DNA from 4 places in the Neobacillus sp. B4I6 genome. Region 3 is predicted to be linked to each of the others. Evidence: predicted binding sites of a transcription regulator. Region 3 holds the regulator's gene; each other region holds the start of a gene.
The links. Region 3 encodes Rex, which represses fermentation and respiration genes when NADH is low (regulators of the CRP and FNR family bind a similar motif). Its sites were predicted from a motif close to TTGTGAAATATTTCACAA; they were not measured.

Region 1 (3,216 bases), 1.1 Mb from region 3:
CGGGCTTCGTCAATTAAGATCGAGTCAACTTCGTCAATCACTCCATAAAAAAGTGGGCGTTGTACTTTTTGTTCCTTATATAGGACCATGTTATCACGCAAATAATCGAAACCAAATTCATTATTTGTTCCATACGTAATATCCGCGGCATAGGCTGCCTGCTTTTCATCCTTATCCATACTATTTAAATTTAAGCCGACCGTTAAGCCTAAAAATTGATACAACTGACCCATTTCATCGGCGTCACGGCTTGCTAAGTATTCATTGACCGTAACAACATGAACACCTTTACCAGAAAGAGCATTCAAATAAACGGGCATGGTCGCGGTTAACGTTTTACCTTCACCAGTCTTCATCTCGGAAATGTTCCCTTCGTGGAGAGAAATACCCCCCATTAACTGAACATGATACGGATATAAACCAAGTACACGGCGGGCGCCTTCACGGACAACGGCAAACGCTTCAACGAGCAAATCATCGAGTGTTTCCCCGTTTTGATAGCGGGCCTTGAACTCCTCTGTTTTTTCCCGCAGCTGGTCATCGGTCAGTCTTTCTGTTTCCGTCGCCAATGCGTCAATTTTCGTTGCAAGCTTGTCTAACCGCTTCAGCTCACGCTTGTTCAGATCAAATACTTTATTTAAAATCCCCATCATCTGATGAACGCTCCTTTATATCGAGACTAATACACTCTTTTTTAAAAAATCTAGTCAAAAATATTCGATAATTTCCCTTTTAATCTTACCACTTCCTCAATACAGTGACAACAATGTAAGAGGGAAGCAAGATTCGTACAATCTACTATAATTAATCAACTAAAGTCAAACTTCTAAGCTAGCCCTTTTGTTATGTTCGATTTATCGTCAAATATGACAGACTAATGGCAACTGTTGAGAATAACTTTCAACCAGGAAAACTACCTATAAGTCCTAATGTGTTTTTGAATAAATAGTACTAATATTGAATAAAAATACAATATTACGCATATTAAACAACGCGTATGTAGTGTTAATCCAACCGTTCAATAACAACGTTTTTATGTTATTTTCAGTGGAAATTCCATTCCGGATTTCTATGAGTAAATATTCACAAGTTGTACATTGGAATATACTCTTACAATGTTAGATACTACCTTTAGAGAGGTTAATATGGAAAAAATATAGAGATAGAATCCAAAATGGGAAGGGTGAGTTAAGTGGCCATTTGGGGGAAAAAAAATAAAGATAAAGTTCCCGAAAGTAGAGAAGATAGAAAAACTGGCCCAATAGGCAAACTCTGGCGAAAGTTCAGGGAAATAGATTGGAAGAATCCAGTTAACAGGTGGAAATTACTATTTGTTTCACTTGTGGGTTGTATCGTTGTTTTTGGTGGAGGATACGGGGTCCTTACCATGACAAACTCGCCGACATTCTGTGCGAGCTGTCACGAAATGGCACCTGAGTATTCATCTTACACAGCTAGTGCTCACAACCAGATCACATGTGTTCAGTGTCATATCAAGCCAGGTTTCACCAATATGATTACCCACAAAATGAAATCAGTGAAAGAAGTGTACTACCATGTAACTGGTGTACCTGAACAAATTGTTCAAACGGAAGCTGTTTCAAATGAAAACTGCTTACAGTGTCACTCCAAAAATCGACTCGTCACAGCATCCGGTGACTTAAAGGTAAATCACAAAGGACATATCGAAGAAGATATTCCTTGTATCACCTGTCACGCCGGGGTTGTCCATGCAAAAATGGCATCTCGTGGTATCAACGTCGAAGAAGTACGCGGTAAGTGGACAGCAGAGAGTGCTGAAAAATTGATGGAAAAGAAATATTTAAGACCTAACATGGGAACATGTATTGATTGCCACGATAAAGTAAACAACGGCGAAAAGCCATGGATAGAAGAAACTTATAGCTTACCGGAAAATCCAGAAGAGCTAGAGAAAAAACTGGAAGAAAATAAAAAAGAAGGCTCAACTGAAGCTACAAAAGTCTCAACAGAAGCAACAACCGAGGCGACACACGAAGGCGAAACTACCGAAGCTGAGGAGTTAGCCGAGCATGATCAAAAAACACAAGATATCATCTTACAAGCCATTGGAAAACAACAAAAAGAAGTTAAAATTTCGATGGAATGTGAAACTTGCCATAAAAAAGTAAAAGTTCCTAAGAGTCATAAGGTTGAAGGCTGGAATGGTCAACACGGCGGCACGGCTGTCCAAGAGCTAGATAAATGTGTGAACTGTCACCAGGATTCTAAATGGATCAGAGAAATTCCAAAAGAAGACATTATCTCTCTACTTAAAATGAAAGAAACAAAAACAAAATATACACCAAACATCACAATCGTTCAAGACCAATCACGAATCAATAAATTCTGCAGTGCCTGTCACAGCAACCGTCCTAGTGGACACGTAGACAGTGATCAATGGTTAACAGCACACGCATCGAAAGCAAAAACAGCGGATCAAAAATCAGAATGCTTCGTTTGCCACGATCGCGAAAAGCCAAAACCAGGATCAACAGAAGTCAAAGCACCAACAGATGTTTACTGCCAATACTGTCACCGAACTGGTTTTAAAGCAGAAAAGAAAAAATAATAATTTTTGAACAGGAGGGTCGCTTTTATGGACGAGGAGCTTAAACAACAGCGGTCGGCCACTCCCAAATTTCGCTATAAATTAATCAAAACTGCGACTTTAACATTGTTGTTTCTAGCCATCTTCTTCGGACTCAGCTTTGTGGGGCTAGAAACAACATCTAGCTCCGAGTTTTGCGCATCCTGTCATGAGATGAAACCGGAGGTCTATACGTGGAAAGCCTCTACGCACAGTGAAGTGGATTGTACCAACTGTCATACGGACCCTGTGTTTAAAACATTAGCGAAAGATAAAGCTCAAGGGGTAGTTGAAGCTTTAAAAAAACATTCAACGAGCACATCTGCTGTACCAATTCGGATGCCTGGTGAAATAAAAGATAGTGCATGTGAATCATGTCATGACGTTTTAAAACGAGAAGTAACTCCATCAGGGGACTTAATCATCCCCCATGATAAGCATAAAAGTGAAGGTGTTGAATGTATTCAGTGTCATAGCGGAGTAGCCCATGGTAAAGTCGCTGATCGAAAAATGACTTACACAACTGACTACGAAAAGTGGGACAGTAAAGTCGGAACAGCAGCCATGGCGGATCTCAAATTCACTCGGCCAGATATGGATACATGTAT
Region 2 (3,216 bases), 4.2 Mb from region 3:
TTTGACATAATTATTGTTTTTCAAAAGAATCACCTTTCCTCTCTCTCCTTCATAATGTGTAGTAGATAAAAAAGCGGAGGAGATGTTTGCCCATGTTTGGCAAAAAAAGGCCAGCTAATTACCTCAATTATGAATATTCGGGGCAAATGATGCAGCAAGGTCCAGTTGGTCAGATCAGGAATCAGCAGCTTTTTAATAGTAATCAACCCTTCCATTACCAAGCTCAGCCCCAAAACTATGATTGGACCGCTTATCAACAACCCAATCAACAAATTCCTTATTACCCGCCAGTATACCAGCAATATGGTCAAAACTATCAACCTGGCTACGTTTCTCAAAATACGCCATACAATAGCCAGCCATTTTCGCAAAAAGATTCGCAATTCCTATTCCAGAACCCTTTACAGCCACAGGAAGAAATAGTTCAAAAACCACAGTATATGCCCATGAATGGTTATCCAGTGATGAACCCTTATCCTAAGCAAAGTGCAACCCCAAAACAGCAAGGAGGGGTCCAATCGTTTATGAATTCCTTCAAGTCCCAAGATGGATCAGTGGATATAAATAAAATGGTGAATACAGCAGGTCAAATGATGAATGCGGTTAACCAAGTATCATCACTTGTAAAGGGATTTGGTGGAATATTTAAGGCTTAATAAAAAGCCCAGTTGATTGGGGAGCGGAAGGCACGAAGACTCCTGCGGGAGGACAGGGCAGGGGAGACCCCCCAGGCGCTTAGCGCCAAAGGAGGCTCCCCGGACCGCCCGCGATCCGCACGCGCCTGGAGTGGAAATCAACAGCTAAGTTTTAACAGCAAAAAGACGGCTTTTTTACTAGCCGTCTTTTCATATGGAAGGGAAATGGAATTTAGTCTTCGATATCAATAATTTTCCCCTTTTCCTGTGGAATACGGATTTTTAATAAACCATCACGATAGGATGCTTTCACTTTCTCTTCATTAATCGTATGCGGCAGTGAAACCGTTCTTGATGATTTTTGGCGTAAGTATTTACGTCGATATAAATGATTGATTTCGTCTTCCTCGGTTTCAAGTTCGTTATTTTCCACAGAAATAGTTAAATAGTTTCCAGAAATGTTTAAATGAATTTGCTCTCTTTTTATCCCTGGCAGTTCTGCAGAGATGATGTATTCCCCACCTGTTTCAATCGTGTCAACATGAAAGCTCGATCCAGATGGAAATGGACTTTTAAAAAAATCATCGATTGATTGTAGGAAGCCTTTGATTGGTTTTTCATTGAAAAAGTCGTTCATCGATTTCATTAACTCGCCAAAAGCTTCTGTTTTCGGCTTTTTAGGGTCATTCTTATCACTCGGTACCTTAGATGACATTAAGTTCCCCTCGCTTTCCAATATTTCACTCACTATTATATGCTGGCTAAACTGGGTAGGTGCCGTCATCAAATGGCAATAATTTTATGAACGATTTATTACAGTTGCTTTAAATGTGATGTAAATCACATTAAATATTTTGGTCGATTAGTATAGTAAAGCAGAAATAAAATTGAAAGTGAGGAACTAAAATGTTCTGTTATCAATGTGAACAAACTCCATCTGGCGGCTGTAATGTAATCGGTGTGTGTGGTAAAGATGAAACCATTGCTAGCTTACAAGACACGATTATTTTTGCATTAAAAGGAATTGCAGCCTATCGAACCCATGCTAATCAATTAGGATATACAGATCCTTTTGTCGATGCCACCACCCATGAATCCCTTTATTTGACTTTAACGAATTCAAATTTTAATGTTCAAGAACATATCGACATGGCGATGAAAGTTGGCCAATCAGCAGTCCGCGTAATGGAAATGCTAGATGAAGCTCATACAAAGCGTTTAGGCATCCCTGAGCCAATCCGGGTCAGCCAAAACAAAATTGAAGGAAAATGTATTATTATTACAGGTCACAACTTATTTGCTTTAGAGGAACTATTAAAGCAAACAGAGGGAAAGGGTATCAATATCTATACGCACTCTGAAATGCTACCTGCGCACGGCTATCCAGCATTGAAGAAATATACTCATCTAAAAGGGAATATCGGAAAAGCTTGGTACGACCAGCGACGACTTTTTGAAAATTTCCCTGGAGCGATTCTAGCAACGACCAACTGTGTAATGCCAATTAAAGGGTCATATGCAGACAGGATGTATACATATGAAGTAGCAGGTCTTGAAAATGTAGAGAAAATTATTAATGATGATTTTACACCATTAATTAACCGAGCTTTAGAGCTTCCTGAAGCAGCAATTGATTCCGAAGAAACATTGTTAACAGGGTACCATCATGAAACGGTTCTAGGCTTAGCACCTGAAGTAATTGATGCAGTCAAAGCTGGTAAAATCAAACGTTTCTTTGTTATCGCAGGCTGTGATGCACCGGGACCTGGCGGAAATTATTATCGTGAACTTGCCACTTCACTACCGCCAGAGACTGTTATATTAACAACCTCTTGTGGAAAATTCCGCTTTAATGACGTGGATTATGGTGTGGTGCCGGGAACCAATATTCCACGGTATATAGATTTAGGTCAATGCAATAACTCTGGATCAACTGTTAAGATTGCTTTAGCACTTGCAGATGCATTTGGATGTGAAGTGAATGAACTGCCGGTCAGCATCGTGTTATCTTGGTTTGAACAAAAAGCAGGTGCTATTTTGCTTGGTTTATTTAGCTTAGGAATCCAGGATATCCGCATTGGCCCGAAGCCGCCTGAATTTATCTCTGAAGGGGTATTACAGGTCCTTCAGGACACCTTTAATCTAAAATTGATTGGAACAGCTATAGAAGACATGGAAGACATGCTACAGCTCTCAATTAAATAAATATAATAAACCGCAGCATAGATTTGCTGCGGTTTTAGATTAGATTAATTTCTTCCATTAAAATTTCAACATCTACGATCATGTTGCCTTCTTCATCTACTTCTATTAATTCATCTTTTTTCATTTTTGTTAGCGTCCTGCTTATGGTTTCTCTTGTCGTGCCGATCATATTGGCAAGATCCTTATTCGTGAATTCGGACTTTAAAAGGATCGTACCATCTTCTTGTTCTTTACCATGCTTCTGGGCGAGCCGAATCAGTAGTTTAATAATTTGTTCGTATGTGTTATTGAGAATCTGTTCTTCTAAACGATTTTGCAAATCAACGATTTTTTCTCCTAATACTTTAAAAACTTTAATACATAGTTCAGGGTTTTC
Region 3 (3,216 bases):
AACTTCATCCCCTCCGATTGCAAAACCCTAGATGTCCTTCTAGGAAATGTTTTATTACTTACCTAAGGACGGGGTCATATAGGCTGATTTAAAAAAGAAAAAAACTATCATTCATTATTGTACTAAAAATTTAAAAGGTATATCGGAATTATGCCCTAATTCCCAAAATTTGAAAGACTACCTCAACTAGATTGAGATAGTCCTCCCTTAAAAGCTAAATTTTACTCGACCTAAACATGCACTGGTTGTTTTGCTTCTTCTAATGCTGATAGGCGCTGCTTAATTTCCTCAACATTGATAATTCTTTGGGCTACCCCTGTTTCCATTGCAGTATACGCAACCGCGGTTGCTACCTGTGCTGCGACCCGAGGGTCAAATGGATCTGGAATGACATAATCGGCATGGAGCTCAACCTCTGAAATTAAACCAGCAATTGCATAGACCGCAGCAAGCTTCATTTCCTCGTTGATTTCCTTGGCACGGACATCTAAGGCGCCGCGGAAAATGCCTGGGAAAGCAAGCACATTATTAACCTGGTTCGGAAAATCAGAACGTCCTGTACCCACTACAAGAGCCCCTGCTTCTTTGGCCGCATCGGGCATAATTTCCGGTACCGGGTTGGCCATGGCAAAGATAATCGGGTCACGGTGCATAGTGCTAACCATTTCCTTTGTAACGGCCCCGGCTGCTGATACCCCCACAAACACATCGGCGTCAATAAGCGCATCCGCTAACGTTCCTTGTTTTTGCTCGCGATTTGTCATTTGCGCCATTTCATCTTTGAATCGATTCATTCCGAACGGACGGCCTTCATAAATAATTCCTTTTGTATCACATAAAATAACATCCTTCACGCCCATATGCAGCAGGAGCTTAACAATCGCTACTCCAGCTGAACCTGCTCCGTTTACTGCAACACGTATATCTTCAATTTTTTTATCCGCTAATTTTAACGCGTTGATTAGACCAGCGGCTGTTACAATCGCAGTTCCATGCTGGTCATCATGAAAAACAGGAATCTCGCAGGCTTTGCGGAGGCGGTCTTCAATTTCAAAGCATTGCGGCGCAGCAATATCCTCCAAGTTCACTCCGCCAAATGTTGGTTCTAGCAGCTTGACGGTTTCTACGATCTGGTCTGTGTCAGTGGTGGCCAAGCAGATGGGAAAGGCGTCAACATCTGCGAACGATTTGAATAACACGGCCTTTCCTTCCATCACAGGCATCGCAGCTTTTGGTCCAATATTTCCAAGCCCCAGGACTGCTGTCCCATTGGATACAACTGCGACAAGATTGCCCTTCGAGGTATAATCATAAACTTTATTTTCGTCTGCATAAATGTCCAAACATGGCTCTGCCACACCTGGTGAATACGCTAGGCTTAAATCTTTTGCATTATGTACTGCCACCTTAGAATAAATCCCAACCTTGCCTTGGTGTTCCTTGTGCATTTTTAATGCTTCATCTCGTAAAATTGACATTGAATTTCCCCCACTTCCCGGTTAGTAACCGCTTGCATTTCATCTACCTACATCTTAGTGCATAAGAAAGTATTTTTATAGATTATGTAATTAAAAAAAGCAGGGATTTAATCATACAAAAGGCCTTCCACAAATTTTGTGGAAAGCCTTTTTAACTAATTATTCTTCATCTATTTCCACCGTTGGATAATGCTTTAAAAAGTAGACTAGCGATTGAAGCTCCACTGCCAAGTCAATATGATGGACCCTTATTAATGGTGGAACATTTAACCTTGCTGGAGTGAAATTTAAGATTCCTTTTACATTCGCTTTGACCAGTCGATCGGTTATCATTTGTGCGGCAGGAGCCGGAACCGTTAATATCGCCACTGAAATATTAGTTTCTGATAAAACCTTCTCTAAATCATCCATAGGATGAACGGGTACCTCGCGAATCATGGTTCCCATTTTGTCGGGATCCACATCGAAGGCGCATTCTATTTTTGTGTTATTATTTTTTAAAAAGTTATAGTTTAAAAAGGCAGTGCCAAGATTTCCGACTCCTATTAAGGCAACCTTAGTTAATTCATCCTGATCTAAGGTCTTACGAAAGAAGGATATTAAGTAATTAACATTATACCCATAGCCCTTTTTCCCTAACGCACCGAAATAGGAAAAGTCGCGGCGAATCGTTGCTGAGTCTACCTTTACTGCTTCACTCAATTCCGCTGAAGAGACCCTTTGCTTGCCGGAACTATGCAGGTTTTTTAGAAATCGATAATAGAGGGGCAGCCGTTTTGCTGTCGCCTGTGGTATTTTCGTTGTTTCATTACTCATAATCTCCCACACCCCATGAATGGTTTAGTTAAAAATTTATTTAACTCTTTCATCTCTTTTAAAATCACCGTTTTTACCGCCCGTTTTTTCGACAAGATACGTCGGTCCAATTACCATACCTTTATCAACGGCTTTACACATATCATAAACTGTTAAGGCACATGCGGATGCCGCTGTTAACGCTTCCATTTCTACGCCTGTGCTCCCCTTCGTTTTAACGGCTGCAGCAATATATAATTGATAGTTCTCATCCTTATCCTGTTCCCAAGAGAAAGAAATATTAACACCTGATAATGGAATCGGATGGCACATTGGAATCAAATCCCATGTCTTCTTTGCTGCCATGACAGCTGCTACCTGGGCCACTGCTAAGACATCGCCCTTCTTCATCTCATTATTAGTTATTTTATCATAAATTTCTTTACTAACGGTAATGCTGGAATGAGCAAGCGCCGTACGTGCCGTTTCCGGCTTATCACTGACGTCGACCATTTTTGCTCTGCCTTCTTCATTAAAATGCGTAAATTCTGCCATATAAAAAATCCTCCCATCAAATCATACACTATTTTACCTTATATGTGTGTGAAACTTTGAACTAAATATTACATTTCTTGACGATTTAGGACCCTTACTCCGCTAATATGGCGAGCAGTTTATTGCCGACATACCGGGAATAAGGTACACTAATCCTATGTAATAGAGGTGAATGAGAATGATTTTGCTACAGGTTAATCAATTACAAAAATATTATGGTGCTGACCTTATTTTATCGAATATTAAGCTCGAATTACAAACTCGGGACCGTGTTGCTCTTGTTGGACGCAATGGGGCGGGAAAATCGACATTATTGAAGATTATTGCCGGACACTTGTCGCATGATGGCGGAGAAATTATCAAGCCGAAAGAAGTGACAATTGGCTAT
Region 4 (3,216 bases), 2.2 Mb from region 3:
GTAAATTTGTCGGTGCAAATTTTTCTTTGGGTGATTTTTCACCGGCTTCTTCCCTTATGAACTCAGGCAATGTAGATCCAGATGTTAGTGATCAAGATCAAATAGCTAACCCTTCTATGCCTATCGCCAATCAACTTTAAAGGAGTAGTAAGATGGATATAGAAAAAATGAGAAAATGGCTAGAGATTACAAATGAGTATAGAGAGAGCAATTTTTGGTCTAGCGTACTTAAGCAAAAACATCCTGATGAATTTTTTAGAGAAGCGGTATGTAATCCAAAATTTGATATATATCTAAATGAAAATTATTACTTTATTATTTTTGAAATACCTGGAGTAAATCGAGAAGATCTTTCAATTAACTTAATCACAAATACACATTTAAAAATTAATGGCAAAATAAAGCCGGTTCTACCATTTGAAATGGGAATGAAAAGAGAGCGAATCTATGGTGATTTTGAACGCGTCATTGAACTTCCAGAACCAACTTATGCTCATTTAATGCAAACACAAATTTATAATGGACTACTTCATATATCCTATCCTCGAAAAAGTGTGTTGGAATAATTTTCAATAGAAAGAAAAGAATATATTCAAAAAAAAAACGCAGTGAACTCACAAGCGTTTTTTCTTGTTTTATTAATGGTGATGATGTACGCCCATTGTTGGGTTGGTAATTAGCCATTCTTCTTTTGGTAATTGGAAATATTGAATCCAGATATTATTTAAGGTCGGATCATTTTTATCAAGAATAAAGTCAATTTCTTTATCACTTGTAACCACTACATCGTTTTCTGTTGGTGTATCAAGCTTTAAATCATAATGGGCGTGATCCCCGTGGATACTTGTCACATATACTCGAAACAATTTCCCTAGTGCCTCTTCTTGTTCCATCATTTTCTTCAATGCTTTTGCTGCATTCCGATTAACTTTTACCTTCATTTTGTGCTCTCCTCCAACTATGTATTCCTTCGTATTATCCCACTTTTCAGCTAAAATAGACAATTAAAAGGTTTGTGACAACAAAAGACAAATTAAATTTTAGTATAAAATCAACTTACCTTATTCCCCCTTATAATGGATATTAAATCCTTAACAAATTTGTCACAATTTAATTCAAAAAGCTATATTAACATCACGGCAAAGTTGTTAATATAAGTCTTAGGAAAAAACATAAAGACTAATTAATATTAAATAATAATTAATATAACCATGTTTGTTTCAGTAAAAAATAGAAAGGAAATAGTTTTTCTTGTTTGTGAAAGATTTCACGATTATAATCTTAAAAGTGTACATTATGGAAGGGAGAAATATTCATGTCTAAAAAAAGCTACATAATTCCACTGTTAGCTTTATTACCGATTCTACTTTTAAGCGGCTGTTCGAATATGGTCGTCTTTGATCCAAAAGGACCTGCAGCACGTGATATTCTTGATTTGATTAACTGGTCACTTATTTTTATGCTGCTAGTGGTCGTCGTTGTATTTGGTTTATTTGGATATATCATATGGAAATATCGTGCGAAACCTGAAAATGCAGATTACGAACCGCCTGAAGAACACGGCAGTACAAAATTAGAGATTATTTGGACTGTCATTCCTATTCTGATTGTCATTGCTTTAACGATTCCTACTGTTAAAACAATCTATAAATTAGAGAAAGTACCTGCCGGGTATGAAAATAAAAAACCTATTACCATTAATGTAACATCAGCTGATTGGAAGTGGATTTTTAGCTATCCGGAACAAGGGATCGAGACAGTGAACTATGTGAATATTCCAGCTGGCACTCCGGTACAGTTTAAATTAACCTCTGCTGGTACAATGCAATCCTTCTGGGTTCCTGCTTTAGGTGGTCAAAAGTATACCATGAACAAGATGGAAACAGAGTTGTATCTCACTGCAGACAAACCTGGAGAATTTCTAGGTAGAAATACAAACTTTAACGGCAAGGGATATGCTGATATGGAATTTACAGTTGAAGCGAAATCCCCGCAGGCCTTTGAAAAATGGGTAAAGGAAGTCAAAGATACTGCACCAAAGTTAACAGAAAAGAAATACTATCAACTTCTTAAGCCTACACACTTGGGTCGTGAAACATTCCTTGGAACTCATCTAGCCTGGGTAAACCATGCTGATATGAATTCTAAAACTTATACAAATCCTGAATTGTACGAAGTACATGGCGTAAAAGGAAAGATTTTTAAAGAGAAAGAAACAAATGGTCATTCTATGGACATGGAAGGTATGGACATGGGCGAAAAATCAGATGGAGGTGAGCACAATGGGCATTAATTGGCATGACTTTTTTATCGTCGGCAACCCATTAATACTAGGTTCTCAGATTGCTATTCTATTAACAATGATAGGAATAGTAGCAGGGGTTACCTATTTAAAGAAATGGAAATGGCTGTGGAGAGAATGGTTGACAACGGTTGATCATAAACGGATTGGGATTATGTACATCCTTTCTGGTGTGCTGATGTTTTTCCGGGGAGGCGTAGATGGTCTTTTAATGAAGGCTCAAACCTCTCGTCCAGAGATGAAATTTTTAGATGCGCAGCATTACAATGAAATTTTTACAACACATGGTGTTATCATGATTTTGTTTGCAGCGATGCCATTATTAATTGGTTTAATGAACGTGGTGATCCCGTTGCAAATAGGTGCCCGTGACGTGGCATTCCCTCAACTTAACGCGTTAAGCTTCTGGTTGTTCTTTAGTGGTGCGATGTTGTTTAATATTTCATTTGTTATTGGTGGTTCACCAGATGCCGGATGGACTGCTTACTTCCCTCTTGCAGGGAAAGAATTTACTCCTGGAATCGGGAATAACTATTACGCTATTGCCCTGCAAATTGCCGGGATTGGTACCCTAATGACGGGAATTAATTTTATTGTCACTATTTTAAAAATGAGAACAAAAGGCATGACACTAATGAAAATGCCAATGTTTACTTGGACTTCATTCATTGCATCGGTTATTATTGTAGCTTCATTTCCAATTTTCACTGTTGCACTTGCATTGATGACCTTTGACCGGATCTTTGGAACGCACTTTTTCACCTTAAGTGGTGGCGGTATGGATATGATGTGGGCAAACTTATTCTGGTTATGGGGTCACCCTGAAGTATATATTGTTGTCCTTCCCGCATTTGGGATGTTCTCTGAGGTTATTTCAACCTTTTCTAGAAAAATGCTGTTTGGATATAAATCAA

Region 1: the regulator Rex is predicted to act here: its motif matches at 1,072-1,089, upstream of QF028_RS32140 (cytochrome c3 family protein).
Region 2: the regulator Rex is predicted to act here: its motif matches at 1,464-1,481, upstream of hcp (hydroxylamine reductase).
Region 4: the regulator Rex is predicted to act here: its motif matches at 1,256-1,273, upstream of qoxA (cytochrome aa3 quinol oxidase subunit II).

Annotation. Positions count from the first base shown of each region.
Region 1 covers NZ_JBNPWB010000002.1:6,090,082-6,093,297, forward strand. The annotation lists gene secA (preprotein translocase subunit SecA) at 1-653, opposite strand, end outside; gene QF028_RS32140 (cytochrome c3 family protein) at 1,193-2,590, shown strand; gene QF028_RS32145 (NapC/NirT family cytochrome c) at 2,618-3,216, shown strand, end outside.
Region 2 covers NZ_JBNPWB010000002.1:785,217-788,432, forward strand. The annotation lists gene QF028_RS05835 (YppG family protein) at 93-656, shown strand; gene QF028_RS05840 (Hsp20/alpha crystallin family protein) at 868-1,350, opposite strand; gene hcp (hydroxylamine reductase) at 1,542-2,840, shown strand; gene QF028_RS05850 (Crp/Fnr family transcriptional regulator) at 2,875-3,216, opposite strand, start outside.
Region 3 covers NZ_JBNPWB010000002.1:4,963,883-4,967,098, forward strand. The annotation lists gene QF028_RS26600 (sulfite exporter TauE/SafE family protein) at 1-2, opposite strand, end outside; gene QF028_RS26605 (NAD(P)-dependent malic enzyme) at 231-1,478, opposite strand; gene QF028_RS26610 (redox-sensing transcriptional repressor Rex) at 1,638-2,294, opposite strand; gene moaC (cyclic pyranopterin monophosphate synthase MoaC) at 2,331-2,828, opposite strand; gene QF028_RS26620 (ABC-F family ATP-binding cassette domain-containing protein) at 3,007-3,216, shown strand, end outside.
Region 4 covers NZ_JBNPWB010000002.1:2,760,946-2,764,161, forward strand. The annotation lists gene QF028_RS15735 (spore germination protein) at 1-140, shown strand, start outside; gene QF028_RS15740 (Hsp20/alpha crystallin family protein) at 153-566, shown strand; gene QF028_RS15745 (iron-sulfur cluster assembly accessory protein) at 639-941, opposite strand; gene qoxA (cytochrome aa3 quinol oxidase subunit II) at 1,316-2,293, shown strand; gene qoxB (cytochrome aa3 quinol oxidase subunit I) at 2,283-3,216, shown strand, end outside.